Regions from separate parts of the Dickeya chrysanthemi NCPPB 402 genome, predicted to be linked through region 3. Evidence: predicted binding sites of a transcription regulator. Region 3 holds the regulator's gene; each other region holds the start of a gene.
The links. The regulator CRP, encoded in region 3, controls carbon source genes, mostly activating them, when cyclic AMP is high. The targets are predictions, from matches to a motif close to ATGTGANNNNNNTCACAT.
Positions count from the first base shown of each region.

Region 1 (8,129 bases), 350 kb from region 3:
CAACAGACGCAATCTCTCATCCGCTATCTGGTCAGCCAAAACGCCGGTCTTGTCTACGGCGGCGGTAAAGTGGGCCTGATGGGACTGGTGGCGGATACGGCACTGGCTTGCGGCGGTCAGGTAACCGGGGTTATCCCTCAGCATCTGGTGAATAAAGAACTGGCACACCCGGCGCTGACCGAGCTGGTGATCACCGAAGACATGCACGAACGTAAAGCGAAAATGGCAGAACTGGCGGATGTGTTCATCGCGTTACCGGGCGGCGCCGGTACGCTGGAAGAGATCATCGAGCAATGGACCTGGGCGCAACTGGGGCTGCACCATAAAGCCTGCATCCTGTACAACGTCAACGGCTACTACGACGGCTTTATCGAATTCGTGGCACGCACCGTTCGAGACGGGTTCATGAAACAGGATTACCTCGACATGCTGATCGTCTCCGACAATCCTGAAACGGTGTTGGACAAAGCCTTGTCTTACCAACCGCCGAAAGCCAAGTGGGATAAATAAGCGGCGCGCGGGCTGAGAAGCCTCCGCCTATGCTCGTCATACTTCGTTAGCCAAACGCGCCGGTTCCCTCAAAAAGAGCCGGGAAAACCGCAGAACAATCACCACCTCCCGAGGAGGTGGTTTAAAGCTGACAAGAAAAGCCGCTGTTCAGCGGCTTGCTACATTGACCAGTTGCAGATTGAACGGCTGCGCCCGTAACTGGCGCTCTACGTCTGGCGGCAATGCGCTGTCGGTAATGATATCGGTCAGTTCAGACAACGGCGAGACGCAAAACAGCGAGTAAGCGCCGTATTTGCTGCTATCGGCCAGCAACACCCGGCGACTGGCGTTCATGCCCAGATCCTGCTTGATGCCGGCTTTTTCTTCGGTAGGCGTGGTGATGCCTTTTTCCAGACTCCAGGAGTTACAGCTGATAAACGCGATATCCGGATAGACGCTACGCAGCAAACGGCGACCGTGCTCGCCGATGCAAGACTGGCTACTGTCGTCGATACGTCCGCCGATGATCGTCACTTCAATCTGCTTAAACTCGGAGAGAAACAGCGCAATCTGCAAATCGGCGGTGATCACCCGCAACGGCAGATGCGTCAGGTTACGCGCCAGCTCCAGCATGGTGGTGCCGGCATCCAGCACCACCGCGTTGCCCGGCTGCACCAGTGTGGCGGCCTGCCGGGCGATAGCCTGTTTTTCCGCCAGGCTACGCTGCAGCTTTTCATTGGTGGTCGGCTGGGAAGGGATAAAGCGGTTGAGCGTCACCCCGCCGTGGCTACGGCTGATGACGCCCTGCTCATCAAGCTTGATCAAATCGCGGCGAATCGTCGCCGGAGACGCATCAATGACCGTCACAAGTTCATCCACCGTCACCAGATTATGGCTTTTCAGATAATCCAGAATCTGATCCAGACGGCTTTGTCCTTTCACTCGTTCTCCATTTACACGCAACGTATCAGTCAATGTGTACCCCACGACATATTCAACGGATTCTCGACTCCACGATTCTATCAGGCCAGTTGCATCGCCAGTTTGATGGAGATCGCCATGCTGTCAGACTTCGCTTTACCTGTCCAGGCGATATCAAACGCGGTGCCGTGGTCCGCGGAGGTGCGGATAAACGGCAACCCGGCAGTGATATTCACGCCATCATAAAAGCCCAGCAGCTTAAGCGGAATATGCCCCTGATCGTGGTACATCGCCACCACCATGTCGTATTGCCCCTCATACGCCTGCAGGTAGACGGTATCCGGCGGGCACGGGCCGTACGCGTCGATGCCTTTGGCTTTCATCGCCTCGATGGACGGGCCGACAATCTTAATTTCTTCATCACCGAACAAGCCGTTTTCGCCTGCGTGCGGGTTGACCCCGGCTACCGCAATGCGCGGCGCCTGATAACCCACGCGTTTCAGGAACGTATCCGCCATCGCTATTACGGTTTCCACCCGCTCGCGGTTCAGCGTATCCAGGAATTTGCGCAGCGCAATATGGGTAGTAACGTGAATCACTTTCAGTTTGTCGGTGTACAGCACCATCGCGTAGTCACGGCTGTTGGTCAGTTTCGCCAGCAGCTCGGTGTGCCCCGGATAAAGATGCCCGGCGGAGTGCAGCGCTTCCTTGTTGAGCGGTGCGGTGGCAATGGCATGTACCTCACCGGCCATCGCCAGCTCGGTCGCACGTTTTACGCAACGATACGCCAGATCGCCGGCCTGTGGCTGCACCACCCCTTGCTTCAGGCCCTGCGGGTCGTCCAGCGGTTCGTTGATCACGTTAATGACGCCGGGCGCGAAACGTGCATCGGCAGGACGTTCGATTTCATTGAGCTCCACCTGCGGCACAACGCCTAACGCCAGAATACGGCGCAGCGTCTGTACGCAGCCCACCACCACCGCCGGCGCGCCGGACAGATCACCTTCGGCCAGTGATTTGATGATGATCTCCGGACCGATGCCCGCCGGGTCGCCCATGGTTACCGCAATAATTTTACTCACACACGCTCTCCTCAATAAAACGCAATACATTCAGCAGGGTGGCTTCATCGCCAAACCCGCCCGCTTTCGTCATTACCGGAATATCGCCCACCAGACTGTCCAGCAAACGTCCCCAGGGGACGCAGGAAGCAATCTGTCCTTTGATGCGGAATCCGCTGGCCCGTAGCGCGGTCGCCGCTGCAATGGCGATATCCCCACCGGATAAATAGAGCCCGCCCGGTCGTTGCCGCTGCACAATACGCCGCGTCAATTCCCCCAGACGACGGCTGATGGTCTCGCCCAGTTGCTGGCGACTCATGCCGTAGCGCTGACACAGACTGTCTACCTCAAACCGCTGATTATCGTCGCGGCAGGTTCGAATCACGCAGTGACGCCCCGCCGCCAGCACCGCCGCCGCCTGCCGACCGGTCTGCGCCAGCATCCCTTCGTCGGCCGTCAATAACCCGGCGATATCCAAATCGATCAGCTCGACATCAGGCCGCTGGCTGACCGCCTTAATCTGCAATTGAGCGATTTCGCTCATCGAACCAATCACCGCCAGCAAAGCACGGCACGGTGTCGGAAACGCCAGCGACTGCGCCAGCGCCTCGCTCAACCCGGCCGACCCGACCAGCAACGGCTTTTCTGCCAACCGGGCGGCGGCGGCAACAATCCGCTCGAGATCCTGCTGACACTCCGCATCCAGCACCACCAGCCGGACTCCGCTATCGCTGAGTTGTTGCAGCCGCGCGGCCAGAAAGTCGGCGCGCACCTCGTGCAGAGAGAGCGTCGCCTGAGCCAGCGCCGTCTGTTCCGCCAGCCGCTCACCGATAGATGCCGAACGCACCGGCGTTTTCGGGTCGCTGGCGAACTCGGTATCCGTCAGTAATACGCCATGCACCCATACCTGACCATCGCGGGTAATGCGGCCCAACGCCGGGGCGGCAGGGGCAATCAATGCCAGCGATAAATCGGCGGCGTTCAATACCGCTTCAATTTCTGCACCTGGGTTACCACGCAAGGTGGAATCCACTTTTTTAACGATCCAGCCGCGGGCGCCGGTTTTACGCCACAGTGCCACCGCCTGCGCGGTGCGCTCCGCCGCCAGCGACGCCGTAACAGCACGGCTATCGGTATTGACCACCAACGCGTCATCCGCCTGCCCGGTATGGATCGCCGTGGCGTCAAACATCACATTCACCCGCGCCCCTTGCAGCGCCAGCCCGACGCCTGCATCGTTCGCGCCGGTAAAGTCATCCGCCACCACCATGATGCGGGTGAGGTCACGCCCGTCGTCCGGCATAGCCGTTCTCCAATCAGTTCGATTACCTGAAAATGATTATATTGAATCACGTTTGATTATATGTGAGCAACATCAAATTATTCAAAACCAATTTAACCTATAAATTAGCCCACAGAATGCGAGAAAAACGATTTTTTTCCGTCACAAAATGGAGATGTGATTGAAAAAAATCACATCTATCCAGCTGAAGTCACAGCAAAAAGACAAGGTATCAGTATGAATATCAACAGCACCCTCATCAGCGGTTATCAGGCACTTCAGGATCTGAGCTACCTCCTGCGCGGCAGGCAGCACGTACTGTTGGTGACGGACAGGAATATCGTGGGATTGGCCGGAGTACAGGCGTTGATCGCACAACTGAAGGCCGGCGTGCCGCAATTTTCCCTGATTGATAACGTGCCGGCCGAACCCAGCCAGCATGATGTAGCCGCCGTGCTGCAGCAGTTGCCCGCCACACAGCCGGACCTGATCGTCGGCGTGGGCGGCGGCAGCGTACTGGACGTCGCCAAACTGCTGTCGCTGCTGTGCGCCGGCGAGGAAGGCATCACGCTCGATAGCCTGCTGGAAGGTCGCAAACCGACGCGCCGCACCACCTCCCTGCTGATCCCGACCACCGCCGGCACCGGCTCCGAAGCCACGCCGAACGCCATTCTGGCGATTCCGGAGAAAGAAACCAAAGTCGGGATTATCACCCCGGTGATGCTGCCGGATTACGTCGCACTGGTGCCGGAACTGACCACCAGTATGCCGGCGCACATCGCCGCGTCGACCGGCATTGACGCCCTGTGCCATCTGATCGAATGCTTCACCGCCACCATCGCCAACCCGGTGGCCGACAACTATGCGCTGATCGGCATGAAAAAGCTGTTCGCCAATATCGAAACCGCGGTGAACGAGCCGGACAATCTGGAAGCCCGCCTGAATATGCTGTGGGCCTCTTACTATGGCGGCGCCGCTATCGCCCATTCCGGCACCCATCTGGTACATGCCATGTCTTACCCGTTGGGCGGCAAATACCACATTCCACACGGGGTGGCGAATGCCATTCTGCTGGCGCCGTGCATGCGCTTTGTGCAGCACGCCGCAGCAGAAAAATTCGCGCAAGCCTATGACCTGCTGCCGGACGCCGACCTGTCGCTCTCTACCGAACAGAAAGCCGCGGCGCTGGTGGATTACTTCACCGCGCTGGTGAAACGACTAAACCTGCCGTCTTCGCTGCAACAGTTGGGGATAAGCCCGGATCACCTGCCGTATCTGGTGGAATCCGCCTTGCAGGTACAACGGCTGATGAAGAACGTCCCGACCGCCGTGACGGCGCAAGACGTTCACGCCATTTATTCCACACTGTTTTAACTGTTTGTTTTAAAAGCGTTTGTTTTAAAAGCGCTTGTTTTAAAAGCGATTGTTTTAAAAGCATTTGCTTTAACAGTATTTGCTTTAACAACGTCGCTCTGGATGATGAAAATACCGAGGAACAATAACGATGACTAGACCGATTACAGGCGTACTGACGGCAATCGTCACGCCTTTTGACCATCAGGGGGAATTTAGCCCCACCGCCATGCGCCAACAGGTTCAACGCCAGATGCGTTACGGCAACGGCATTTTCTGTAACGGCACCAACGGTGAATTCTTTGTGTTGCACACCGATGAAAAAGTCGCCGTTACCGAAACCTGTGTGGATGAAGTCGCCGGCAAGGTGCCGGTCGTCGCGCACATCGGCGAAATCTCCACCCGAGAAACCATCAAGCTCGGCAAACGCATCGCCGCGCTGGGCGTGGATGCCGTCTCCGTGATCACCCCTTACTTCGTGCCGCTCAAACAAAGCGAACTGATCGACCACTACCGTGCCGTGGCGGACGCACTGCCGGTGCCGGTATTCATGTACAACATCCCGGCGCGCACCGGCAACACCCTGCAACCGGAAACGGTGCGGATGCTGGCGGAGCACCCGAACATCATCGGCATCAAGGACAGCGCCGGCAGCTATGAAAGCCTGAGCGGCTTCCTGCAGGCGGTGAAAGATATGCCGAACTGCGACGTGCTCAACGGCCCGGACTCACTGATTCATCAGGGGTTTGTCGATGGGTGCTCCGCCTGTATTTCCGGTCTCGCCAACGTAGCGCCACAAGCCATCAGCCAGATTTGGCACCGTTTCCACGCCGGCGACATCGAAGGCTCCCGTCAGGCGCAAGAGCAAGTGAGCGAACTGCGTAAGACGCTGTACGCGGTGGCGTTCTCGCCTGCCGTGGTGAAAAAGGCGCTGGTATTGATGGGGCAGGACGTCGGGGTCAGCCGCTACCCGATTGCGTTCTCAGCACAAGACGAAGAAACCATTCGCACCATTATCAAACCGTTCTCGCAGTGAATGAACACTTACCCTTACTCTTACAGGATCGAAAACCATGAACCATTTTGATCTGACAGACACACTGATCATCGTCGGGATGATTGTGTTCTATATTGCCTTGACTTCCTGGCTGACGCTCAAGTTACGCAGTAACTCCAGCTCGGAGTTCATGGAAGGCTCACGCTCGCTGCCGGCCTTTATCGTCGGCATCCTGCTGATGACTGAATTTATCGGCGCAAAATCTACGGTAGGTACGGCGCAAGCCGCCTTCGAAAGCGGCATCGCGGCCTCCTGGTCGGTGATCGGCGCCGCCATCGGCTTCCTGTTGTTCGGCATGATCCTCGTTAAGAAGATCTATAACACCGGCCAGGTCACCATTTCCGCGGCCATTGCCGAGCGTTACGGCACCTCCACCAAAAACATTATTTCGATCATCATGATCTACGCCCTGCTGTTGGTGAACGTGGGTAACTACGTCAGCGGCGCGGCGGCGATCGCCACCGTATTGAAGATCTCCCTGCCGGTCGCCGCGCTGATCACCGCGATCGTCAGTACCTTCTACTTCTACTTCGGCGGGTTGAAAGGTGTTGCCTACGTCACCCTGATCCACAGCGGCCTGAAATACATCGGGGTGATGATCATCCTGTACGTGGCACTGAAAATGACCGGCGGCATCACGCCGATGGTCGAGAAGATGCCGGAATACTACTGGACCTGGGACGGTGCGATCGGCGCCGGCACCATTTTCGCCTGGCTGATTGGCACCATCGGTTCCATCTTCTGTACTCAGTTCGTTATCCAGGCTATCTCGGCCACCAAAGACGCGGCTTCGGCCAAACGCGCCACCTGGATCGCCTTCTTCTTCTGTATGCCAATCGCACTGGCGATTGCGGTGATCGGCGTCGCCGCCAAGTTCGTGCACCCGGAAATCAAGAGCCTGTATGCGATGCCCGTCTTCCTGCAGGATATGAATCCGTGGCTGGCAGGTCTGGTAACCACCTCACTGGTCGCGTCCATCTTCATCAGCGTGAGTACCGTAGCGCTGGCGATCGCTTCCCTGATCGTGAAAGATTTCTACGTACCGTACTACAAGCCGACACCGGAAAAAGAGATGAAGATGACGCGCGTATTCTCGCTGATCATCGGATTCCTGCCGCTGATTTTCGTACTGCTGGTGCCGGAAGTGCTAAAACTGTCGTTCTTCACCCGCGCGATTCGTCTGTCCATCTCGGTGGTGGCGATGATCGCCTTCTACATGCCATTCTTTAACAGTGCCCGCGGCGCGAACGCCAGCCTGATTTCCGCCTGCGTCGCGACCTCAGTCTGGTATGTGCTCGGCAACCCGTACGGCATCGACAACATGTATGTCGCTCTGGCTACCCCGGCTATCGTGATGTGTCTGGATCGCCTGATCCCGAACAAGAACGCCGGAAAGCAAGAAAAGAAAATATCCGCCTCTCAAACAGGAGCCTAATCCGTCATGACGACTGAAGAAACCATTACTATTGAACGTGACGGCCTGGTCCGCCCGGCAGACGCCGATAACCAGCGTATTGACGCCTACATCCCGTCCGAATGCCCGCAGAACCATGCCGCTAACCTGCTGCATCTGCCCAACGGCGATGTGCTGTGCGTCTGGTTCGGCGGCACCCAGGAAGGGGTGTCGGACATCTCGATTTATCTGTCGCGACTGGTGAAAGGCAGCGGGCAATGGACGCCCGCGGTTAAACTCTCCGACGACCCGACCCGTTCCGAGCAGAACCCGGTGTTGTTCCTGGCACCGGACGGCGTACTGTGGTTGCTGTATACCGCGCAGAAATCCGGCAATCAGGACACCGCCATCGTGCGTTACCGCCAGTCGCTGGATCAGGGCTACACCTGGGGCGAAATCGGCGTACTGCTGGAGCAGCCCGGCACCTTTATCCGCCAGCCGATTACCGTGCTGCCCAACGGCGACTGGCTGCTGCCGGTGTTCTACTGCCGCATCCAGCCGGGTGAAAAATGG
Region 1 is NZ_CM001974.1:697,107-705,235, reverse strand. It holds gene DCH402_RS03225 (LOG family protein) at 1-510, shown strand, start outside; gene DCH402_RS03220 (DeoR/GlpR family DNA-binding transcription regulator) at 658-1,476, opposite strand; gene DCH402_RS03215 (D-threonate 4-phosphate dehydrogenase) at 1,512-2,492, opposite strand; gene dtnK (D-threonate kinase) at 2,485-3,774, opposite strand; gene DCH402_RS03205 (iron-containing alcohol dehydrogenase) at 3,991-5,127, shown strand; gene DCH402_RS03200 (dihydrodipicolinate synthase family protein) at 5,258-6,142, shown strand; gene DCH402_RS03195 (sodium:solute symporter family protein) at 6,180-7,598, shown strand; gene DCH402_RS03190 (sialidase family protein) at 7,605-8,129, shown strand, end outside.
Region 1: DCH402_RS03205 (iron-containing alcohol dehydrogenase) is a predicted target of CRP. The motif match lies at 3,835-3,852, and genes of this name have one in related genera.

Region 2 (8,129 bases), 290 kb from region 3:
CCTGGCGGACCGCCGGGTCCAGAATCGCATCGCGGATGGTGCCGTGCCCGGCACGCTGGCCGAGATAGGCGGTAATCGCATGGCCGGTGTTAAGGGTGAACAGCTTGCGTTCAACGAAAGCCATCAGGTTATCGGTCAGCTCCATACCGGCGATCGCCGGCGGCTCGCCGGTAAACTGGGTTTTATCCACGATCCATTCGCTGAAGGTTTCCACCGTCACCGCCAGCGGGTCGGATTCGCCCGCTTCGGCCGGCGGCACAATACGGTCTACCGCCGAATCCACGAAACCGACATGCTGCGCGACCCACGCCTGCGTATTCTCCGGCAGTTGCGCCAGCACATGCTGTTTGAGCTGGCTGGTGCCTCGCACCATGTTCTCGCAGGCAATGATATTCAGCGGCGAGGTATTACCGCTTTCCTGACGCTTCACCAGCCCCTGAGCAATCGCCCCGGCGATCTTCGCCAGTATCTGCGGCCCCACCGCCGTCGTCACCAGGTCAACCTCGGCAATCAGTTCAACCGCCTGCGGGCTGCCGCTGTGTACCGCATTAACCTGATTAACCGTTTCCACACGCTGCTGTTCGCCGACAATCCGCACCGGATAGCTGCCACGCTGATTGATGGCATCCAGCAACGGCTGATTCACATCGGCAAACGTCAGGGCAATGCCGGCATCCGCCAGCAGCTTGCCGATAAACCCACGGCCGATATTGCCGGCCCCAAAATGTAATGCTTTCATCATGCATAACCTTACTGCTGAGATTTAACAATCCGTGAAAGAAAGCGCCGCCCGAAGGCGGCACTTTTTTATCTGTCAGGCAGGAGATTTGCCGGAGAGCAGGTCAAGGACATCCTGCACATTCTCCGTTTGAGCCAGCCGTTCTATGACTGACTCATCATCCAGCGCACTGGTGAGGTTGGTGATAACCTGCACATGTTCGTTGTTGCGAGCCGCGATACCGATGACCAGGCGGGCCACGTCATCCTCATCGTCGCCGAAGCGCACCCCTTGCGGGTACTGGCAGAACACCACGCCGGTTTTCAGTACGCGGTCCTTGGCTTCAATCGTCCCGTGCGGCACGGCGATCGACTCACCCAAATAGGTAGACGTCAGTTTCTCACGCTCCAGCATCGCATCGACATACGCCGGCTCAACATACCCGCCTTTTACCAGTTGTTCGCCGGCAAAGCGGATAGCCTGTTCTTTATCCGCCGCCTGCAAGTTCAGGAAGACGTTTGTTTCCGTCAGTTGGAACAGCGCCTGCGGCGCGGCGGCCGGTTCAACGGCTGGGGCCGCCTGAGCCGGTTTAACGCTGCCGGACTGCGCGGCCTGCAAGCGGGCCACCAAATCGTTGTACAGATGGCTATCGAGGAAGTTGGTCAGCGAAATATGCTGTGCCTGCGGTGCATGACGCATAGCACGTTCCGTCAGGTCGCGGTGCGTAATCACCAGATCCACATCGTCCGGCAAATTATTGATGGCGCAGTTGGTCACTGAAATAGCCTGCAAGCCTGCATCCTGCACTTTTTTACGCAGTACCCCGGCGCCCATCGCGCTGGACCCCATACCCGCATCGCAAGCAACGATGATTTTACGCACGGTCCCCAGATCGCCGCTTACGCCGCCGACCGCCTGACCTTTGGAGGCGGATTTCATCTCCTGCATGCGGCGAGTCGCCTGCTCCAGTTCATCATCATCCTTCACTTTGCTGCTTTTCAACAGGATGGCCGACACCACAAAGGAGACCGCAAAAGCAGCGGCAATAGCCGTGATATTAGCGAAATACGCGCCTTTCGGCGTCATCGCCAATACCGCCAGGATGGAACCCGGCGACGCCGGCGATACCAGACCGCCATTCAACAGGCCCAGTGTGAACACACCGGTCATACCGCCGAGAATAACGGCGATGATCAGACGCGGGTTCATCAGTACATACGGGAAGTAGATTTCATGGATCCCGCCGAGAAAGTGGATGATGGCCGCGCCCGGCGCAGACTGTTTAGCGTTGCCACGCCCGAACAGCATGTACGCCATCAGCACGCCCATGCCCGGACCGGGGTTGGCCTCGATCAGGAAGAAGATCGATTTCCCGGCTTCCGTCGCCTGCTGGATGCCCAGCGGCGAGAAGATACCGTGGTTAATGGCGTTATTCAGGAACAGGATCTTCGCCGGTTCAACGAAAATCGACGCCAGCGGCAGCAGGTTGTTCTGCACCATCAGGTGCACGCCGGCAGCCAGAATACGCGACAGCGCTTCAACTAATGGGCCGATCGCCAGAAACGACAGGATAGCCAGCAACATGCCGATGATACCGGCGGAGAAGTTGTTGACCAGCATCTCAAAGCCGCTTTTGATTTTGCCGTCCACCGCCGCATCAAAGCGCTTGATCGCCCAGCCACCCAACGGACCGGCAATCATGGCGCCGAGGAACATCGGAATATCGGTACCGACGACGACACCCATAGTAGTAATCGCGCCGACCACGCCGCCACGCTCACCCCCGACCAGACGGCCGCCGGTAAAACCAATCAGCAACGGCAACAGATAGGTGATCATCGGGCCGACCAGCTTGGCCAGCGTCGCGTTAGGGATCCATCCGGTAGGAATAAACAGTGCTGTGATAATCCCCCAGGCAATAAAGGCGCCGATATTCGGCATCACCATATTGCTCAGGAAGCGGCCAAAATTCTGCACCTTGACCTTGGTATCTGGTGAGAGCATAGCGATACACCCCTTTGAAGCGCGCGGCGGAAAGCGTTCGCGCGATAATTATTGATTGTTAGACAGCGTGATGACTTCCGTCGGCGTCATGAGGTCGCGTGCCGCTATGACTGTTTTATGGCGCGTCGTGAAGCGACATCCCGTGACGGCGAAAAACCCCAATAGCGTGGCCCCAAAAACCCGTTATCACAGCGGACTCTAGCACGTGATTTCCAGACCGCAACCCGAGGAAAAAACGTGATCAAAATCACATAAATAACCCACAAGTCAGCCACAAATAAGTGACATGATTCACAAAAAAATAATAAAGAGGGGTTGTCGCTCAGAAAAAAACAATCCACCAACGACAAAAGGTGATAAATATCACACTTTATTGAATTGGATTTATGCTGTATATGTGATTTAAATCACAATATATTTGCGAACCGGCCGGTCTTCACACGAAAACCGGCCCATATCGCAAGCAGTAACAAGCGGTATTAGCGAGGCAGGAAATTCTGAGATTTGAGAGTGGTAAACAGTTTTTGCTGCTGATTAGCAATATCCGTCATCAAACTGTTGTACTGGTCCACCTGCTGCTGGGTGTGGAACTGCACGCCGTTGTTGCCAAATACCGCCTGATTGCCTTGAGCCTGCAGATAATCACCCACCTGCACAACGCTCTGCGCAAATGAGGTACTGGCCGGCACTACCGTCACCATCGCATTGGCCGGCAAAGAAACGGCGCGGTTGTAGACCTTGTCATACACCGTCTGCAACTCTTCCGACTGCTTCAGCGCCTTGCGGGCGTTGTCTGCCTGGGTTTTCGCGTTCTGCACCTGCGGGCTCAGCATGTTGAGGCCGCCAAGCGCCTGACGCAGGTTATCGCGCTGCGTCATGTAATCCTGCGGTACGCGAATGCGGGATACCACATCCAGCACCGGCGTCAGACTGGCCGCCAGCGCCTGATCCAGTTGCTGGTTGAAACCGGTCATCACCGCATAATCCTGGGTAAATCGCCCGAAGCTCTGTTTCTGCTGTTCAGTCAACGCAGGCAACTGACGCCCTTCCTGTTGTGAAACCCCCTGCAGGAAAGTGATGAACGCCTGACGTGCGTCCTTATCTTTGTCGCCGCAAGCCGACAGTTGCAATGCCATAACCAACATAACCACTGGCAGCAGCCAGCGCGAACGGTAATCCGCCAACATCATTACTACTCCTGTTTATTTTCACTACCCTGACTCGGCGGCCTTCTTTCATCACCAACGAGCCATCACCCGACGAGTCATGTCGCCATAAGCGTAACCGAACCCGTGCCGCATGGCACAGGCGACGCCTGTTTTTTTCACCCGACAGCCTGCTCATTCATCAAGAATCACTATTCTACGCCGGATCGGTGCCGTACCACCTGCAGAATCCTCTGTTCTGTTCTAGCCATGCGCGCACAGTTGCACACTATCTCGCACATAACACACTATCTTGCTTGCACATAACACGCCATCTTGCACATAAAGCATCTTGCACATAAATAGTGCACCCCGGCAATGCACACTGAGCACCGAGAGCAATCCCTCCGCCCGTTAACCTGCCGTCTTGCTTCATGACGAATTTTTTAATCAATTGAAAGATAAATCAAAATAAAACAAATCTCCCCCAGAGTTCTTATCCTGCCACGCAAGCTGGCAAGTATTTTGCTTTATATCGCTGGCAGCAGGAGCGATAGCGGGCAACCGGTGTCGCCAGACAATTTGGAAATGGGTGACTAGGGTTCCGGCTTCACTGCGCAGGTCCGAGAGTCACCGACCGCCCTCTGGCGGTTACACGGCGGGAAAAAAGCCCGGGAGGATACAGCGAGATACATGCTCGCCGCCCTCCTGCTTTTTCTTTCTTTAATGATTGCGCCCAACGTCAGAGGAAATTCACCATGAAAACGATTCTACGATTACTGCTTGTTTGCGCGCTGGCGTTGTGCAGCCTTGGCGTGCAGGCCGCCGACAAACCCGCCTTTAAACTCTGCTGGTCTATCTACGCCGGCTGGATGCCTTGGGATTACGCCCAGCAGCACGGCATTATCAAAAAATGGGCCGACAAATACGGCATCGATATCCAGTTTGTACAGGTCAATGATTACATCGAATCGGTTAACCAATACACCTCCGGCGGTTTTGACGGCTGCGCCATGACCAACATGGACGCCCTGACCATCCCAGCCGTCGGCGGCGTAGACAGCACCGCGCTTATCGTCGGCGACTACTCAAACGGCAACGACGGTATTCTGATCAAAGGCACCAATAACCTGAACGCGCTCAAGGGTAAGCCGATTAACTTGGTGCAGTTGTCGGTTTCGCATTACCTGCTGGCGCGGGCGCTGGAAAAGAACGGCATGAGCGAAAAGAACATCAAGGTGGTGAATACCGCCGATGCCGATCTGGTCGCGGCGTTCGGCACACCTGATGTTCAGGCCATCGTCACCTGGAACCCGCTGCTGGCAGAAGCGAAGAAACAGCCGGGCAGCCAACTGGCGTTTTCTTCCGCACAAATTCCCGGCGAGATCCTCGATTTGCTGGTGGTCAACACCGCCACGCTGAAAAAACACCCTGAGCTGGGTAAGGCGCTGACCGGCGCCTGGTATGAAACCCTGCAAGTCATGTCTGGCGACAGCGACGGCGCCCGTCAGGCCCGCACCTTCATGGGGCAAGCCGCCGGTACCGATCTGGCCGGATTTGACGAACAACTGGCCGCCACCCACCTGTTCGCAACCCCGAAACAGACGCTGGAATTCGTCCAAAACGCCCAGTTGAAAACCACCATGCAGTCTGTAGCGGAGTTTTCCTTCCGTCACGGCTTATTGGGCGAGGGCGCGCTGGGTGCCGACATCGTGGGTGTCGCCACGCCGGCGGGCGTGTGGGGCAACACCGGCAACGTCAAACTGCGTTTCAGCGACGAATTCCTGAAACTGGCTGTCGACAACAAGCTGTAATACGGGAGAACGCCGGATGCGCAAATTGATCAACTACCAGCCGTTGCCGCTGACGCGCGGGATGATGGGGTTTCTGCCGCTACTGGCGCTGTTGCTCGTCTACCTGATGGCGTCCGACGCCCGGCTGGCGGTGAATGCCGCCGACAAGCTGTTGCCGGGGCTGGGCGCGATGGCGCAGGCCATGCATCGCATGGCGTTTGAACCCAACGAGCGCACCGGCGAATACCTGTTGTGGGTAGATACCGCCGCCAGCCTGCTGCGGCTGTTGACCGGCGTTGGCTTAAGCGCCGTGCTGGCGCTGGTATTCGGCCTGCTGTGCGGCGCACTGCCGGCGGTGCGGGCCACCCTGTCGCCGCTGATCACCCTGTTTGCACTGATCCCGCCGCTAGCGGTGCTACCGATCCTGTTTATCGTGTTCGGGCTGGGCGAGGTCTCCAAGGTGGTGCTGATCATGGTGGGAATTACCCCGTTTATCGTGCGCGACCTGCAACTCTACATCCAGAGCCTGCCGCAGGAACAACTGGTGAAAGCGCAAACCCTCGGCGGCCACAGCGGCCAGATCTTGTGGCGGGTGATCCTGCCACAACTGATGCCGCGCTTGCTGGACGCCGTACGCCTGTCGCTCAGCTCCGCCTGGCTGTTTCTGATCGCCGCCGAAGCCATCGCCGCCACCGAGGGGCTGGGTTACCGCATCTTCCTGATGCGCCGCTACCTGGCGATGGACGTCATTCTGCCCTACGTCGCCTGGATAACCGCGCTGGCGTTCCTGCTCGACGTGCTGCTGCGGGTCGTCAGCCGTCGCGGCTGGCCCTGGTATTACGCGAAATAAACCGTCGACCAGAACGCTGGAGAATCTATGTCGTTATTAACGCTAAAAAATCTCAGAAAAGAGTACGACGGTCAGGTGGTGCTGGAACGGCTCAACATATCCGTTGAAGAGGGCGAGTTCGTCTCTATTGTCGGTGCCTCCGGCTGCGGCAAAACCACCTTTCTCAAGATGCTGCTCGGTACCGAAAGCCCCAGCAGCGGCCAATTGCTACTCGACGGCGCACCGATGCCGCAAGAGCCGGATGAACACCGCGGCGTGGTGTTCCAGCGCTATTCGGTTTTCCCTCATCTGCGGGTGGTGGAAAACGTGATGATTGGCGCGGAGTTCGCCGAAGCGCGCTGGTTTGGTCGGGTATGGGGTACACGCCGCCGGGCGCTTCGCGACCAGGCGATGACGATGCTGCGCCAGGTTGGGCTTGAGCAATCCGCCCAGAAGTACCCGCATCAGTTATCCGGCGGTATGCAACAGCGGCTGGCGCTGGCACAGGCGTTGATAAAACGCCCGCGCATTCTGCTGCTGGATGAACCGTTCGGCGCGCTGGACCCCGGCATCCGTGCCGAAATGCACCAGTTAATCAGCCAGTTATGGCAAGAAAACCGCCTGACCATCTTCATGATCACCCACGATCTTAAAGAGGGGTTTTCACTCGGGTCACGTCTGTGGGTGTTCGACAAACTCCGTCAGGACCCACAAGCGCCGGACGCGTTTGGCGCCAGCATCACCTATGACCTTCCGCTGGATCGTGCGCCTGCCGGCGTGCGGGCCTCGGTGGGAGAACTGATTGATAGGCGGCGATATGTCGCCTGACCAGAAGGAATCACACCATGAATGATCATTATCAGACTGAACTGCCTGCCGGGTCGCACTGGTCGCTGGTCATGCGCCGCGGCACTGCGCTACACCTGACCGACATCGAAGGCGGCGCCAACGTCGGTATGCTGTTCTACAACCCGGAAAATCCGCTGGAGCGCTATAACGCACCGGATACGCTCAAATGCCAGCACACGTTTCGTCTGACCGCCGGGCACTGCCTGTATTCGGATATGGGGCGCATTTTCTGCGGCATCGAAACCGACGGTTTCGGCTGGCATGACACCGTGTGCGGCACCGCTAATGCCCAGCAGGTAGCGCGTCAGTTCGGCGAGCTGAACTACCAGCAGGCCCGTAACGACCGCCATCAAAACGGTTACGACAGCTTTCTGGTGGAACTGGCGAAATACGGTCTCGGCAAGCGCGACATGGCGGCGTGCGTCAACTTTTTCGCCCATGTCGGCAGCGATGACGACGGTAACCTGCGGCTTGAGCAACAAGGCAAGCCCGGCGCCGGCGTCACGCTGCGTTTCGCCATGGATACGCTGGTGATTCTGCACACCTGTCCGCACCCGCTCAGTACCGCCGCCGACTATCCGCGTCACCCGGTGTGCCTGACGCTGGATCATCAGCCTGCGCCGCTGCCGGATATCTGCCTGGCACGCCCGGAAAACCGGCGCGGGCTACGCAACAACACGCTTTACTATCTGGCTGAACAACCACAAGGAGTCTGAACATGATAAAGACCAGTCAACGCGACCCCGCCACGGCGGTTTACCGCGCCACCGTTCAGGCCGGCGACTACTGGC
Region 2 is NZ_CM001974.1:60,867-68,995, reverse strand. It holds gene DCH402_RS00440 (mannitol-1-phosphate 5-dehydrogenase) at 1-739, opposite strand, end outside; gene DCH402_RS00435 (PTS mannitol transporter subunit IICBA) at 815-2,722, opposite strand; gene DCH402_RS00430 (DUF3053 domain-containing protein) at 3,202-3,912, opposite strand; guanidine-I (ykkC/yxkD leader) riboswitch at 4,453-4,547, shown strand; gene DCH402_RS00425 (putative urea ABC transporter substrate-binding protein) at 4,626-5,681, shown strand; gene DCH402_RS00420 (ABC transporter permease) at 5,698-6,510, shown strand; gene DCH402_RS00415 (ABC transporter ATP-binding protein) at 6,538-7,317, shown strand; gene DCH402_RS00410 (urea amidolyase associated protein UAAP1) at 7,335-8,054, shown strand; gene DCH402_RS00405 (urea amidolyase associated protein UAAP2) at 8,057-8,129, shown strand, end outside.
Region 2: DCH402_RS00435 (PTS mannitol transporter subunit IICBA) is a predicted target of CRP. The motif match lies at 2,958-2,975, and genes of this name have one in related genera.

Region 3 (8,129 bases):
ACTTCGATTTCACGCGGGTCGCTCTGGAAGTTGGCCCAAATATCGTGATGGAACGGGATGACCACCTGGGCGTTGAGCGATTCGCCGGCGCGCAGAATGTCCGATGAGGTCATTTTGTCGGTCACGCCACGCGGGTTCTCGCCGTAGGAAAGCAAGGCGACGTCGATCTGATAGTCGTTGCCGTGTTTGGCGTAGTAGTTGGAGTAGTGAGAATCGCCGGAGTGATACAGGTTACCGCCGGAGGTTTTGACCAGATAGTTGACGGCCCGATCGTCCATGCCATCAAGAATGCTCTTGTCTTTTGACGATACGCCGGCCGGCAGCGTCACCAGCGCGGTGCGGTCAAACGCATCCAGAACCTGAATCACGATGTCGCCGACCGGAATCTCATCGCCGACTCGCGCCACGATGCAGCGTTCAGCCGGGACGCCCCAGCGTTGCCAGAGTTCTACGCAGGCTTTGGGGCCGATGAATTTCACGTGGGAACCGCAGTTTTTCAATACGGCGGCCGCTACATTGACATCGATGTGATCGGCATGGTCGTGAGTCGCCAGTACCGCGTCGAGCTGTTTGATGCCGAAGGGATCGAGTACGAACGGCGAGGTTCTCAGGTTGGGTTGCAGCTTGCGAACCCCGCCCATGCGCATCATCTGGTGCTGTTTGTTCATATAGGGATTGGCGTGCGTTTTCTTGCCGGTGCCGCACCAGAAATCGATGGAGATATGGGTATTGCCGGCTGATTTCAGCCAAATGCCGGTGCACCCCAACCACCACATGGCAAAGGTATCCTGCTTAACTTCTTCCTGCTCAATCTCTTCGTTTAACCACGAGCCCCATTCAGGGAAGGTGCTCAGTATCCAGGATTCACGGGTGATCTCATCAATCTTGCTCATCGGACGTACCTTTCTGGTTTGGATGCCGCACTGCGCTGGCGAACCCGACAGCGGGTCATCGGATAATGACATGGCGCACATGACTGCGCGTCTATGATTGGTCGTGATTTTTTGTGACTATATCAACGGCTTTTTTGATTATCAATGATTGTCGTGATTATTTTGTGATATGGACAAAACTTTTCCTGTGCGAAACCCGCGGGTTTTTATTTATTATTTTGTTTTATTTGATTTTTTATTTATTGGGTAAGCAGAAAAAAGCGTGCGATATCGCTGGATGACAGGAGAAATCATTCGCAAATGTGAGCTTTTTTCAATCTGAATACCGCAATGAAGAGATTTTTATGCGCAAGACATTCATCACAAAAAATCATTTTTTGATGAAATATGATTGTTTTTGAGTTTATCAGGGCGGGGGCCAATGTTGTCCACCGTCCACGGAATGAAAGCAAGCCATATCTGGACGGGTGGGGACGTAGTCCACTACTCCAATAGCAATCCAATAGCAGTGTCATTGTCCTCATTTTGGACGGAGCAACGTTATGGAAACCCTCTACAGCATTTTTTACATTTTCTACAGCCAGGTGATGACTAAAGCCCCGTTATTGCTGGGGCTGGTAACGTGCATCGGTTATCTGCTGCTCCGGCGTGACGGTACGACGGTGATTAAAGGAACGGTCAAAACCATCGTCGGCTTTATGCTGGTGCAAGTCGGGTCGACCACACTGGTATCCGGTTTCAAGCCGGTGATCGACAAAATCTCCGAGTATCACCACCTGACCGGTTCGGTTATCGACCCTTACACCACCATGATGGCGACCATGGAAACCATGGGGAGCCGTTACTCCTGGGTGGGGTATGCGGTGTTGCTGGCGCTCGGCCTGAATATCCTGCTGGTGGTATTCCGGCGCATCACCGGCATTCGCACCATCATGCTGACCGGCCACATCATGTTTCAGCAGGTGGGGCTGGTGGCGGTGTTCTACGTGGTGATGGGGGCTTCCATGTGGGAAACCATCCTCTATACCGCGGTGATCATGGCGCTTTATTGGGGGATCTCGTCCAACATCATGTTCAAGCCGACCCAGGCTGTGACCGGCGGGGCGGGGTTTTCTATCGGTCACCAGCAGCAGGTGGCTTCCTGGGTAGCAACCAAACTGGCACCCAAACTGGGCGACAAAGAAGACAGCGTTGATCAGCTCAAACTGCCGAAATGGCTACACATTTTCCACGACAGCATTACCGCTACCGCCATTGTGATGACGGTTTTCTTCGGCATCATTCTGTTGTCGTTCGGTCTTGATAACCTGCAGAAAATGGCGGGCTCGACCCACTGGACCATTTATATTCTGGAAACCGGCCTTCGGTTTGCGGTGGCGATTCAGGTGATTGTGGCCGGGGTGCGTATGTTCGTGGCCGAGCTGTCCGAAGCGTTCAAAGGGATCTCCGAGCGCGTCATCCCCAATGCCGTATTGGCGATTGATTGCGCCGCTATTTATGCCTATTCCCCCAACGCGATGGTGTTCGGCTTCATTTGGGGCACGCTGGGACAGTTCCTGGCGGTGATCGGCCTGCTGTTGTTTAACGCATCCATCATGATCATCCCCGGCTTTATTCCGATGTTCTTCTCTAACGCCACCATCGGGGTATTTGCCAACCACTTCGGCGGCTGGCGGGCGGTAATGAAGATCTGTTTCGTTATGGGGATCATTGAAGTATTGGGTTCCGCCTGGGCGATTCAGTTGTTTACCCATAACGGCACCAGTTTTAACGGCTGGATGGGTATGGCGGACTGGGCGTTGGTGTTCCCGGCCATTATGCAGGGGCTGTCGTTCTCATCCCTGTTCTTCTTTGTGTTGCTGGCCGGCGCCGGCGTTTATATGTACTTCGCGTCACGCACCCTGCGTCAGGAAGAAGACCGCGCACAACCTGCCGCCGCCGCCGCTGCTGATGCCGAGCCGGTCGAATCACAACCGGCCATGCCGGCCGACGGACGCGCCGTGCGCATTCTGGCCGTGTGCGGCAACGGGCAGGGCTCTTCCATGATGATGAAAATGAAGATCGGCAAGTTTCTCGAACAACGGGGAGTACCGCACATCATGGACTCCTGCGCCGTGGCAGATTACAAATCCAAACTCTCGACCACCGACATCATCGTCTCGTCCAAACATCTGGCCGGAGAAATGCACCCCGGTGAAGGTAAGTTCGTATTGGGAGTACAAAACATGCTTAATCCGCAGTCGTTTGGCGACGAGTTGCTGGGGCTTATCAAGAAAAATTTTGCCGGTTAACCAATCACGCCTTCCCCTCTGCGAGGGGACAGGCAAGGAGACGCATATGAAATTCAAACAATCGTTAATCGACAATGACTCCGTGCTGCTTCACGCCAGTGCGGCGGACTGGCGCGAGGCCATCAAGCTTGGCACCGATATGCTGATTGCGTCCGGCGCCGTCGAGCCCCGCTATCACGAAGCGATTATCAGCAGTATCGAGAAAATGGGGCCTTATATCGTGATCGCTCCGCAATTCGCCATGCCCCATGCGCGGCCGGAAAACGGCGTCAACCGTACGGCGTTTGCGCTGGTGACGCTCACCGCACCGGTTAAATTCGAGGGAGAAGACGAGCCGGTGGATGTGCTGATCACGCTGGCGGGCAGTACCTCCGATGAGCATATGGAAGGGCTGATGGAAGTGACTCAGGTACTTGAAGACGAGCACAGCGACAGCGGAATCAACCTCGACAAGCTGCGGGCTTGCACCAGCCGGGAAGAGGTGTTCAGCGTCATCGATAAGGCGCTGGCCCAAACGGCATAAGCGGTAACAAGGCGCTCTGTAAGGGGCGCAGGAGAAACAACGATGTATCAGCAACTGAAAGCTATCGTACTGGACGCCAACCTGCTGCTGCCGCGTCACGGTTTAGTGACGCTGACCTGGGGCAATGTGTCGCAGATTGACCGCGAGCTGGGGGTTATCGCCATCAAACCCTCGGGGGTTTCCTACGAGCAGATGACCATCGACGATATCGTGGTGGTGGATATGAATGGGCGAGTGGTGGAAGGGCACCTTAATCCCTCCAGCGATACTGCCACCCATCTGGCACTTTACAGCGCGTTCGGCAATATCGGCGGTATTGTGCACACCCATTCGCGCCACGGCACCATCTGGGCACAGGCCGGTCGGGATATTCCGGCGCTCGGCACCACCCATGCCGATTATTTCTACGGTGATATTCCCTGTACCCGCCCGTTGAGCGAGGGCGAGATAGCCGATGATTATGAAAAAAATACCGGCCTGGTGATCGTGGAAGAATTTCAGCGCCGCGGTCTTGACCCGCTGGCGGTGCCCGGCGCGGTGATTACCGGCCATGCGCCGTTCTGTTGGGGGAAAAATGCGCTGGATGCGGTGCATAATGCACTGGTGCTTGAAGAAGTCGCCGCCATGGCGTTTTCGACCCGGCTGCTTAATGCGGACATTCATATTGATCAGGCGCTTTCTGATAAACACTATTTCAGGAAACACGGTGCCAATGCCTATTACGGCCAGCGCTGAATAGCCCGCACACGTAACATGATGTCATTGCAATAACGGCTTGAAATAAACAGTGGCAATCGGCCACGGGCTGCGCTCGCCCTCAAGTCAGAGATCCCGATATTTTCACGATTGGAAAGGAAATCGCATTATGACCAAACCTATGCTGCAAATTGCCCTTGATTCGACGGATTTGAGTACCGCTGTAGAGATTGCCGAACGTGTCGGCGGCTTTGTCGATATTATCGAAGTCGGGACGATTCTGGCTTTTGCCGAAGGGATGGCGGCGGTGCGTACCCTGCGTGAGCGTCATCCGAACCACATTATCGTTTGCGACATGAAAACCACCGACGGCGGCGCAATTTTGGCGCGCATGGCGTTTTCCGCCGGTGCTAACTGGATCACGGTGTCCGCCGCCGCGCACGTGGCCACTATCGCCGCCTGTAAGAAAGTGGCTGATGAATTCGGCGGGGAGATCCAGATTGAACTGTACGGCAACTGGAATCTGGATGACGCCAGACAGTGGGTTGCGATGGGGATTACCCAGGCCATTTACCACCGTTCCCGCGATGCGGAGCTGGCCGGCGTCAATTGGACTTCCGCCGATCTTGGCAGAATGCGTGCGCTGTCTGAGCTGGGGCTTGAGCTGTCGATTACCGGCGGCATCGTGCCGGAGGATATCCACCTGTTTGACGGCATCAGCGCCAAGGCGTTTATCGCCGGTCGCGCCCTCGCGTCTGAGAGCGGCAAAGCCACCGCAGAGGCGTTGCGTACCGAGATCAACAAGTACTGGTAAGACGCGAACGTGGATGCCAGACAGGTGCGTTAGGATGGTACAACGGTCTGAAACAAGGAGGGCGGCCAGATGGCCGCCCTGTCGGATGAGGGATGGGGATCAGCGCGTACCGTACACCACGATGGTTTTACCGTGGGCGGAGATCAGGTTTTGATCTTCCAGCATCTTCAGGATACGGCCGACGGTTTCGCGGGAACAGCCGACGATCTGGCCGATTTCCTGACGAGTGATCTTGATTTGCATACCGTCCGGGTGCGTCATGGCATCCGGCTGTTTAGCCAGGTTCAGCAAGGTCTGCGCGATACGACCGGTTACGTCGAGGAACGCCAGATTACCGACTTTCTGCGATGTAACTTGCAGGCGACGCGCCATCTGCGATGACAACCGCATCAGAATATCCGGGTTGACTTGAATTAGCTGGCGGAATTTCTTATAGGAAATCTCAGCGACTTCACAGGCGGTTTTCGCCCGCACCCACGCACTGCGTTCCTGCCCATCTTCAAATAAGCCAAGTTCGCCAATAAAATCGCCCTGATTCAGATAAGACAGAATCATTTCCTTGCCTTCTTCATCCTTGATTAGCACGGCAACCGAGCCTTTCACGATGTAGTAAAGCGTCTCTGCTTTTTCACCCTGATGAATAAGGGTGCTCTTCGATGGGTACTTGTGAATGTGGCAATGAGAAAGGAACCATTCGAGAGTCGGGTCTGTTTGCGGTTTGCCGAGAACCATTCGCTGTTATCCTCTGTTTGTAATTCACTGCGCAAATCACAGGGCTCAGAGTTCCCTGTACGGCGTGATAACATAGTTATAATTCAATTCCGTTCTGGCGGAATGACGTCAGGGAATATACTGAGGCTGTCTATACACGTCATATTCAGATTGCGGATGCGTTGGTCTGAATCATTCAGCGCATATCGGATGACGCCAGTAAGCCGGTGGCGGGCCTGACGAAGACTCAACACACGCGGTTACGCTTTTGTTTGTAACACAGGTTGAGTGTAGTGTCTCGTGTTGTCTCGCTTCAGCATGATTAAGCTCTGATTATCAGGCTTTTTTGTACATAAGCGGTGCAAAATTTCAAAAATAATTGATTGAGGACAAATTTATGCAGGCTCGGGTGAAATGGGTTGAAGGGTTGACGTTTCTGGGTGAATCCGCGTCCGGGCATCAACTGCTGATGGACGGCAACGCCGGCGACAAAGCGCCCAGCCCGATGGAAATGGTGCTGATGGCAGCAGGCGGATGCAGCGCCATCGATGTGGTGTCTATTCTGCAAAAAGGCCGTCACGATGTGGTGGATTGCGAGGTTCGCCTGACGTCGGAACGCCGTGAAGAGGCGCCGCGCCTGTTCACCGCCATTAACCTGCATTTTATTGTGACCGGCAAAGGGTTGAGCGATAAAGCCGTGGAGCGCGCGGTATCGCTGTCGGCGGAAAAGTACTGCTCGGTGGCGCTGATGCTGGAAAAAGCGGTTAACGTGACCCACAGCCATGAAGTGATCGCGCTGGACTAATGCGTCTGACTACGGCGGTTTGCTCCTGTTGCCGCCGCATCCTGCAAAGCCGCTACCGTCGGCTATTAATCAATTTTATTGCCTTCGATCAACCGCTGCACCAGCGGCATCATGATTAACTCCATCGCCAGCCCCATTTTGCCGCCCGGCACCACCAGCGTATTGATGTGGGAAATGAATGAGCCTTGCAACATCGCCAGCAGGTAAGGGTAATCAATATGGTCCAGACCCTGAAAGTGGATCACCACGAAACTTTCGTCCATCGAGGGAATGGCTTTGGCGGCGAACGGATTAGAGGTGTCTACCGTCGGCACGCGCTGGAAGTTGATGTGGGTACGGGAAAACTGCGGCGTGATGTAGGTGATGTAATCTTCCATTGAGCGCACGACGGAATCCATCACCGCCTCGCGGGAGTGACCGCGCTCGTTGATATCGCGCACCAGTTTTTGGATCCACTCCAGGTTGACGATCGGCACCACGCCCACCAGCAGGTCGACATGCTGCGCCACATCATGCTGGTCGGTGACCACGCCGCCGTGCAACCCTTCGTAGAACAGCAGGTCGGTCGGTTCCGGCATCGGTTCCCAGGGCGTGAAGGTGCCCGGCACTTGATTGTAGGGAATGGCTTCGTCGTAGGTGTGCAGGTATTTGCGGGTCTGGCCGGTGCCGCTGCGGCCGTATTCAATAAACGTGTGTTCCAGTTGGCTGAAATCGTTCGCTTCCGGCCCGAAATAGCTGATGTGGCGCCCCAGATCCCGCGCCTTGCGGATCGCCATGTCCATTTCCGGCCGGGTATAGCGGTGATAGCTGTCGCCATCCACCAGTGCGGCGCGCAGATTCAGTTGCTGGAAAATTTTGCGAAACGCCAGGCTGGTGGTGGTAGTCCCCGCGCCGCTGGAGCCGGTGACCGCGATAATCGGATGCTGGTGCGACATGGTGTGTAACCTCCGGTGAATGGGGCAATCTCCGGTAATCCGGTAAATAGGGGCAACCCCGGTCAGAGATATCTGAGCATTGTTAGCATGTTTATACCGCGGTGACACGCCAATTTACGTTTTTAACCGATTGATTCAGGGCTAATACCGCTCACCGCTGCTGAGCTGGCGGCGGGGCATGATATTGACGGTTTCATGCAGTTCCGACCATACCAGCACGACCTCGCCGTGTGCCAATTGTTGGCGTACGTCCGCGACTTTTTCGTCGAGCGTGCGCTCCTGCTCGCCGTAGTCGGTGCCTTCGCGCAGGACGAACGATTCAATCAGATTTTGCAGTGTTTCCGGTGCCAGTTCTTGCCAGGGAATGATCATGCGTTCTGCTCCAGATAAGGGGTGAACCAGCTTGGGGATCCGCTGTTCCAGCCACAACTCAGGCTGGTGCCATGTGCCGCCTGCACCGG
Region 3 is NZ_CM001974.1:346,181-354,309, forward strand. It holds gene ulaG (L-ascorbate 6-phosphate lactonase) at 1-893, opposite strand, end outside; gene DCH402_RS01625 (PTS ascorbate-specific subunit IIBC) at 1,436-3,184, shown strand; gene DCH402_RS01630 (PTS sugar transporter subunit IIA) at 3,231-3,707, shown strand; gene DCH402_RS01635 (L-ribulose-5-phosphate 4-epimerase) at 3,750-4,442, shown strand; gene DCH402_RS01640 (3-keto-L-gulonate-6-phosphate decarboxylase UlaD) at 4,573-5,217, shown strand; gene crp (cAMP-activated global transcriptional regulator CRP) at 5,317-5,949, opposite strand; gene DCH402_RS01650 (OsmC family protein) at 6,326-6,733, shown strand; gene DCH402_RS01655 (phosphoribulokinase) at 6,799-7,668, opposite strand; gene DCH402_RS01660 (YheU family protein) at 7,810-8,040, opposite strand; gene DCH402_RS22710 (hypothetical protein) at 8,037-8,129, opposite strand, start outside.

Region 4 (8,129 bases), 1.8 Mb from region 3:
GTCACGTAACGATCAAAGATGTTCTGGCCGTATTCCGAGTAAGATTCAAGGTAAGCCGTCTGGATTTCCTTACCGATGAACTCGGCATATTTGGGAATCAGGTAGCCTTTCAGGTGTTCCAGGTATTTCTCCGCCACATCTTGCGGGAACTGTTCCCGTTCAATTTGCTGCTCCAGCACATAGAACAGATGGACCGGGTTGGCCGCCACTTCGCTGTGATCAAAGTTGAACACGCGCGAGAGGATCTTGAAGGCAAAACGGGTGGAAAGCCCTTTCATGCCTTCATCGACACCGGCGTAATCGCGGTACTCCTGATACGACTTGGCTTTCGGGTCGGTATCTTTCAGGCTTTCGCCATCGTATACCCGCATTTTTGAGTAGATACTGGAATTTTCCGGATCTTTGAGCCGCGACAGGATGGAGAAACGCGCTAACGTTTCCAGCGTACCAGGAGCGCAGGGGGCGCGGCTCAGCTCACTGTTTACCAACAGCTTGTCATAAATTCTGACTTCTTCGGAAACCCGCAGGCAGTAAGGCACTTTGACGATGTAGACACGGTCGAGAAAGGCCTCGTTGTTTTTGTTGTTACGGAATTGCACCCATTCGGATTCGTTGGAGTGCGCAAGAATAATCCCGTTGAACGGCAGGGCGGCGATGCCTTCGGTGCCGTTATAGTTACCTTCCTGCGTGGCGGTCAGCAACGGGTGGAGCACCTTGATCGGCGCCTTAAACATTTCCACGAATTCCATCACGCCCTGGTTGGCGCGGCACAGCGCGCCGGAGTAACCATAAGCATCCGGGTCGTTTTGTGCGAAATGCTCCAGTTTGCGGATGTCCACCTTACCCACCAGCGCTGAAATGTCCTGGTTGTTTTCGTCGCCCGGCTCGGTTTTAGCAATCGCCAATTGGGCCAGGATAGACGGCCATACTTTGACGACACGGAACTTGGTAATGTCGCCGCCGAATTCCTGCAACCGTTTTGCTGCCCAGGGTGACATGATGGTGCCCAGATAGCGGCGTGGAACACCGTATTCTTTCTCCAGAATAGACGCATCTTCCTGCGGGTTGAACAGGCAGAGCGGATGGTCATTGACCGGGCTGCGCTCACCATTGGCGCTGAGAACATAAATAGGAACGCGCTGCATCAGCGCTTTCAGCCGTTCGGCCAACGATGATTTACCACCGCCCACCGGCCCCAACAGGTAGAGGATTTGTTTCTTCTCTTCAAGCCCTTGCGCGGCGTGTTTCAGATAAGAAACGATTTGTTCGATGGCTTCTTCCATGCCATAGAACTCTTCGAACGCAGGGTAGCGGGCAATTACCCGATTGGAAAACAAACGAGACAGACGCGGTTCCTGAGCGGTGTCGACCATGACAGGTTCACCGATAGCCATTAACAATCGCTCGGCAGCGTTCACATACGCACTGCGATCTTGCTGACAGATGGTAAGAAACTCTTGCAGAGTGAACTCTTCGTCTTTGGCAGCGTCGTAACGCTGACGATAATGATCAAATATGTTCATAGCGTTGCCCGTCCTTCGTCGATTAACACAGAGTAAGAGAGCGAATGGTATGTATAAAGCCTATGTAATGGATGGCTCTCCCGGAAGAAGACTTCGTACTGAAATACAGCAACCCTTATGCCAACTTGACTGGTCACTGATCATCGGATAACCGACGACCCGTTGTAATCAGTAGAAATCCTCTGCCTTGTTTAAAGCGTAGTTTGCATCCATAAAATTGCCTCTATTCTTACGTCGCATTTTTAAGATATTTCAATGACTCACTTCGGCATGACAGCGCAAAACCCGGTTTCTTTATCGCCCAACGCAGACCCGATGCGGGGTGACGGCAGACAGATGAAATCGTTATAACTTATGTATCTTTCACATTAATGTGATGTATGTAGGACTCCGGTGCTGCTATTGTGCTGAATGTGATCAAATACGTAACATTGAAGGGAGTACGACCACCGTGAAAAAATACGTATTAACCGCCCTGGCGGCGATGCTGGCGGGAACCGGTGCAGTTCCCACTGCGTCGGCGGACGAGTTTTCCCTGGGGCTGGGCGCTGTCGGCGAAACGCCGATATACCGTGGCGATAGCGGGCACGTTTATCCTTTTCCTATGGTGAATTACGACAGCGAGAGCCTTTATCTGCGTGGTTTGCAGGGAGGGTATTACCTGTGGAACGACGAGCAAAACAAGTTATCGCTGACCGCCTATTACAGCCCTTTCGGTTTTAAACCGGGCGATAGCGATGATAACCAGATGAAGCAGCTTGAACGCCGACGCGGCACGCTGATGGCGGGGGTGGCTTACCGCTATGACGCCCGGTGGGGAACGTTGCGGACTACGCTTGCGGGAGACACGCTGGATTACAGCAACGGCCTGGTGTGGGATTCCGCCTACCTGTACCGTTTCAATGATGGCGACTGGAGCCTGACGCCGGGCGTCGGGATTACCTGGTCGAGTGAAAACCAGAATCGTTACTATTATGGCGTCACTGGCGATGAATCGGCGCGTTCCGGATTACGTAATTACCAGCCGAATGATAGCTGGTCGCCGTACGTCGAGCTGAATGCCGGGTATAAAATCAATGCCAGTTGGAGTTCCTGGGTGAGCGGGCGCTATATCCGGCTATCGGATGAAGTCAAAGACAGCCCGATGGTGGATAAAAGCTATAACCTGATGCTGGGGGGCGGCGTCAGTTATCGTTTCTAAGCGATACCTGAGACGGGACGATCGCCCAAATGGGGATTGGGTAAGCAAGCCGACCCGCTGACGTATGGCAGGGGCTTTAATGTCAAAAGGTTGTGCATCGGCTGCACAAAAATGGGGTGGATTCACCCCATTTGCACATTAATGGCGCAACTGAGGTTTGCTACCCTGAAGGCAGGAGGGTAAACGCATGATCAAGCAGGTAAAGTTCCCGAGTGGAGAAACGGTCCCCGCGATTGGACAGGGGACCTGGTTTATGGGCGAAAGCGCTCAACGAAAGGGCAGCGAAGTCAGGGCGTTACAGGCTGGTATCGATCTGGGCATGACGCTGATTGATACCGCGGAGATGTATGCTGACGGCGGTGCGGAAGACGTTGTGGGGGAAGCGATTCGCGGTCGCCGCGAGCGAGTCTATCTGGTCTCTAAGGTGTATCCGCATAATGCGGGCGGAGAGCGGGCGATTGCCGCCTGCGAGCGTAGCCTGAAACGCCTGCAAACCGATTATATCGATCTGTATTTGTTGCACTGGCGTGGCGGTATTCCGCTGGTCGATACCATCGCTGCGATGGAGAGACTGCAACAGTCCGGTAAAATTAGGCGCTGGGGCGTATCCAATCTGGATACCGATGATATGGCGGAGCTGTGGTCATATCGGGGAGGCGAACAGTGTCAGACCAACCAGGTGCTGTATCATTTGGGTTCACGAGGCATTGAGTATGATTTGTTGCCCTGGTGTCAGCAGCGGCAACTGCCCGTGATGGCGTATTGTCCGTTGGCTCAGGCCGGGCAACTGCGTTACGACCTGCTCACACACCCGGCGGTCGTGCAGGTGGCGCAACAACAGGCACTGACGCCGGCACAGGTGCTGTTGGCTTGGGTAATTCGCCAGTCTGGCGTTATTGCTATTCCGAAAGCCAGCACACTGGCGCATGTCACAGAGAATGCCGCGGCACTTGAGGTGACGTTGTCACCTGAGCATCTTGCCATTCTGGATGCGGCGTATCCTGCGCCACATCGCAAACAACCGTTGGATGTGGTGTAGACGAGACGTTGCAGCATGGCTGGCACAAGCCAGCCATGAACGAAAGCGATAAGGTTATTTGCGCAGGCGAAGCGTTGTAGTCAACTGTGCCGGCGCCTGTGTGGTTGCTATGAACGGCTGAGTAACGCGCGCGGTTTCAACACAAACAAACGTCTGGTAGCCGTCATCCGTCATGTCGCTGATGGTGCGCGACAGTTCTGCGCCCGGATTCCAGGCCACCACATCGCTGTGATGAGCGTGGTGCACTTCAATGGTGCGTTTCAGTACCGGGTCTTCAATCAGGCTGACTGGTGCCGGTTGGGTGTAAATACGATCAGTACGTGTAGTGAAGGTCAGATCACCCTGTTGGGTATCGGTTTTGCCATCGTTAACCTTGTCGATAAAGGTATTGCCCAGCCCGCTGATACGAATTTTGCTGATGTCGCCAATCTGGAAATAGGTGTGCAGCGCGCTGGTGATGCTGTAGTCGCCGTGGCATTCGAGTTCCATACGGCATTCCTCGGCACTGAAATGGAAGCGTGCAAGAACGGTAAAGGCATGCGGCCAACTGGCGCGAGTCTGCTCGGAGTCACGCAATGTGAAGGCGAGGGTTACGCCATTTGCATCTTCACTGTGAGAGGTGAACTCCCATGCCAGCAGGCGGCCAAAGCCGTGGTTGGGCTGTGCCGCCGGGCCGAACCAGGGGAAGCAAATCGGTACGCCGCCACGAATAGCCACGCCGTTTTCGAATGGTGTGTTATCGCTTAGCCAGAGTACCGGCTGTTCGCCTGTGGGCTGCCAACTGAGCAGATGCGCCCCCTGTAGTGCAACGGCAGCGCGAACCTGTGGATGATCCACCACAATAACCGGTAGTTGATCCAGTTGGCGTTGGCTCAGATGTGTGGTGATCGCATTATCGATGGGAAGTGAATAAATTTTATCGTTCATGGTATTGGTTTGCCTTGGTGGTCTTGTTGTATACCCTCAATAATTCGAGTTTCAGGACAACACGCTCGCGTGTTGAGCAACGCACCTGCAACGTGAAGTATGACGGGTATATACCCAATAAAAAAGGGCGACTTATGTCGCCCTTTTATCATCTATTCATCGCCACATTATTTGGAGATGTGGGCGATCAGATCCAGAACCTTGTTAGAGTAGCCGGTTTCGTTGTCATACCAGGAAACCAGTTTCACGAATGTGTCGCTCAGTGCGATACCGGCTTTGGCATCGAACACGGAGGTCAGTTTTTCGCCGTTGAAATCGGTGGATACTACGTCATCTTCAGTGTAACCCAGAACGCCTTTCAGCTCGCCTTCAGAAGCGGCTTTGATAGCGGCACAAATTTCTTTGTACGTTGCCGGTTTTTCCAGACGTGCAGTTAGGTCAACCACAGATACGTTCGGGGTCGGAACGCGGAACGCCATACCAGTCAGTTTACCGTTCAGTGCCGGAATAACTTTACCTACAGCCTTGGCTGCACCGGTAGAAGACGGGATGATGTTCTGAGCTGCGCCGCGGCCGCCGCGCCAGTCTTTGTGAGACGGGCCGTCAACGGTTTTCTGAGTAGCGGTGGTCGCATGAACAGTAGTCATCAGCGCTTCAACGATGCCGAATTTGTCGTTGATAACTTTAGCCAGCGGTGCCAGGCAGTTAGTAGTACAGGAAGCGTTGGACACGATCTCCTGACCAGCGTAAGACTCGTGGTTAACACCCATGACGAACATCGGGGTATCGTCTTTGGACGGGCCAGTCAGAACCACTTTCTTGGCACCGGCCTGAATGTGTTTACGTGCGGTTTCGTCGGTCAGGAAGATACCGGTTGCTTCAGCAACAACGTCAACACCCACTTCGTTCCACTTCAGGTTAGCCGGATCTTTCTCAGCGGTAACACGGATGGTTTTGCCGTTAACAACCAGATGGCCGTCTTTTACTTCAACAGTGCCTTTGAAGCGACCGTGGGTGGAGTCATACTTCAGCATGTACGCCATGTAATCCGCATCCAGCAAATCGTTGATGGCAACGATTTCGATGTCAGTGCGTTCCTGGGCAGCGCGGAAAACGATACGGCCAATACGGCCAAACCCGTTGATACCTACTTTGATAGTCATATATTCCACCAGCTATTGGTTTGTGAATAAAAGGTTGGTTGTAAAATTACAAAAACCTTACTGAGCGTCAAGCGGAATCGTGTCAATCGTTGCGGTAAGTCAAAAGTCCGTTCAACAGTTACACGATAAACAGCTATCAGCCTAATTAAAGGGCATAACCCAATCATATGAGGAATGCACAGGCATGGAAACACCTGCCATAGATGTAATTGTGATGGTGATCACAATTAAAAGTGCCATTACTGCGTGGGGGTAAGTGTAGGCCAAAATAGGCTGTAGCGGTGTTAACTTTTTGTTAGAATTATGCATCGTCATTCTGACGAAAAAATCGTGTTTCAGTGAGAATCTGATGACCAAGACAACTGTTTTCCAACGTAATCTGGATGAGTTAACCGATTTGCAGCGACAGGTCACGCAGCAGCGTGGGACGGAAAGTCCTTACACCGGTAAACTGCTGCATAACAAGCGCACCGGCGTTTATCACTGTTTGTGTTGCCATCAACCGCTGTTTTATTCTGACGATAAATATGATTCCGGCTGCGGCTGGCCGAGCTTTGATAGTCCGGTGAGCGCGAATGCTATCCGCTATCTTGATGACTATTCCCATCATATGCACCGCATTGAAATCCGTTGCAGCCAATGTGATTCGCACTTGGGGCATGTGTTCCCGGATGGCCCGCAAGAGACGACCGGCGAGCGTTATTGCGTGAATTCTGTGTCGCTCAGTTTTATCGATGCAGAAGACGGTCAGCAGACGGATGGTTAGCCGCGTTAATACACTATATTGACTTGAAACGTTTCAGCCAAATCTGACTTCAGGCAAAAGAAAACATGCAATTAGATGATTTAATAAACAGCATGACGCCGGAAATTTATCAGCGTCTGACCACTGCGGTGGAATTGGGTAAATGGCCGGACGGTGTAGCGCTGACGGCGGAGCAAAAAGAAAATGCATTGCAGATGGTGATGCTGTGGCAGGCACGCAATAACGCCGAAGCCGACCACATGACGATCAACACCCGCGGTGAAATTGAAATGAAAAGCAAGCAGGAGCTCAAGCAGCGGTTTGCCGGCGATACCATCACCACACTGAAACCGCAAGACTAAACCCAATCACGCCAGCGTTGTCGACTGGCGTGATGAGCACGTGAATTAGTGACCGAGCGATGCAATAAACGTCGGCAGGTCAACCAGCGTGGCGCCGTGTTTCTCCATCACTTCCAGCGCCTGCTGGCTATCTTTCGGGTGCAGGTTTACGCCGCGGCAGCCGTCGGCCAGTACTTCGGTTTGATACCCCAGCGCCAGCGCATCCAGCACGGTATATTTCACGCAGTAATCCGTCGCCAGCCCCATGATGGTCAACCGGGTGATGTTTCTGGCCGCCAGCCAATCGTGTAACTCGGTGCGGGTGCGGCGACCGTTATCGAAAAAGGCGCTATAGCTGTCGATAAAAGGGTGTGTTCCCTTGCGCACGACCCAATTTATGGCCTGCTGGTTCAGTTTGTGATGAAAGTCGGCGCCGGGTGAGCCTTGTACACAATGTTCCGGCCACCAGACTTGCGGCAAACCGTCCAGTTCGCCTTGCTCGCCGATACGGGTGCCGGAGTTGACGGCGAAACTGCGGTGATCCGCCGGATGCCAGTCCTGGCAGGCAACCACCATCACCCCGGCCTGCTGGCAAGCGGCGATAGCCTGATTGGCTATCGCGACCACGCTGTCGCCGTCCGAGACGGCCAGCGCGCCGCCGGCACAGAAGTCATTTTGGATATCCACCAGCAAGAGTACTCTGTTCATATTATCTTCTTCTTATTGATGTTTTATGTGTTTGTTGCAGGCGATTCAGTCTTTGTCGCTCAGTTCTCCGCGCAGGTTCTGTTGCATAAGCTGGCGGATCTGTTCGGGAGAAAGATCGTTCCTGCTTAACAGATAATGCAATTTCGTCAGTGCCGCTTCAACCGTCATGTCGAACCCGCTGATGACGCCGGCCTGCGCCAGCGCGTTACCAGTGGCATAACCGTCCATGTTGACCCGCCCGGAAATACATTGCGTCAGGTTAACTACCACAATGCCGCGCTCTGAAGCCTGACGGAGCTCGTCAAGCAAACCTGAGCTTTGGGGCGCATTACCGACGCCATACGAGCGCAGAATCAGTGCCTTAACCGGCTGGCGGAGGAAATTGCTCACCACGTCGGCGGAAATCCCCGGATAGATGGTCACCACGCCGATGGGCTGCGGGGTGATGGCGTGAACTATCAAGGAGCCGTCGATCGGATCCG
Region 4 is NZ_CM001974.1:2,151,102-2,159,230, forward strand. It holds gene yeaG (protein kinase YeaG) at 1-1,523, opposite strand, end outside; gene DCH402_RS09650 (MipA/OmpV family protein) at 1,975-2,724, shown strand; gene DCH402_RS09655 (aldo/keto reductase) at 2,912-3,763, shown strand; gene DCH402_RS09660 (D-hexose-6-phosphate mutarotase) at 3,818-4,690, opposite strand; gene gapA (glyceraldehyde-3-phosphate dehydrogenase) at 4,858-5,853, opposite strand; gene msrB (peptide-methionine (R)-S-oxide reductase MsrB) at 6,203-6,619, shown strand; gene DCH402_RS09675 (YeaC family protein) at 6,685-6,960, shown strand; gene pncA (bifunctional nicotinamidase/pyrazinamidase) at 7,006-7,647, opposite strand; gene ansA (asparaginase) at 7,693-8,129, opposite strand, start outside.
Region 4: msrB (peptide-methionine (R)-S-oxide reductase MsrB) is a predicted target of CRP. The motif match lies at 6,063-6,080, and genes of this name have one in related genera.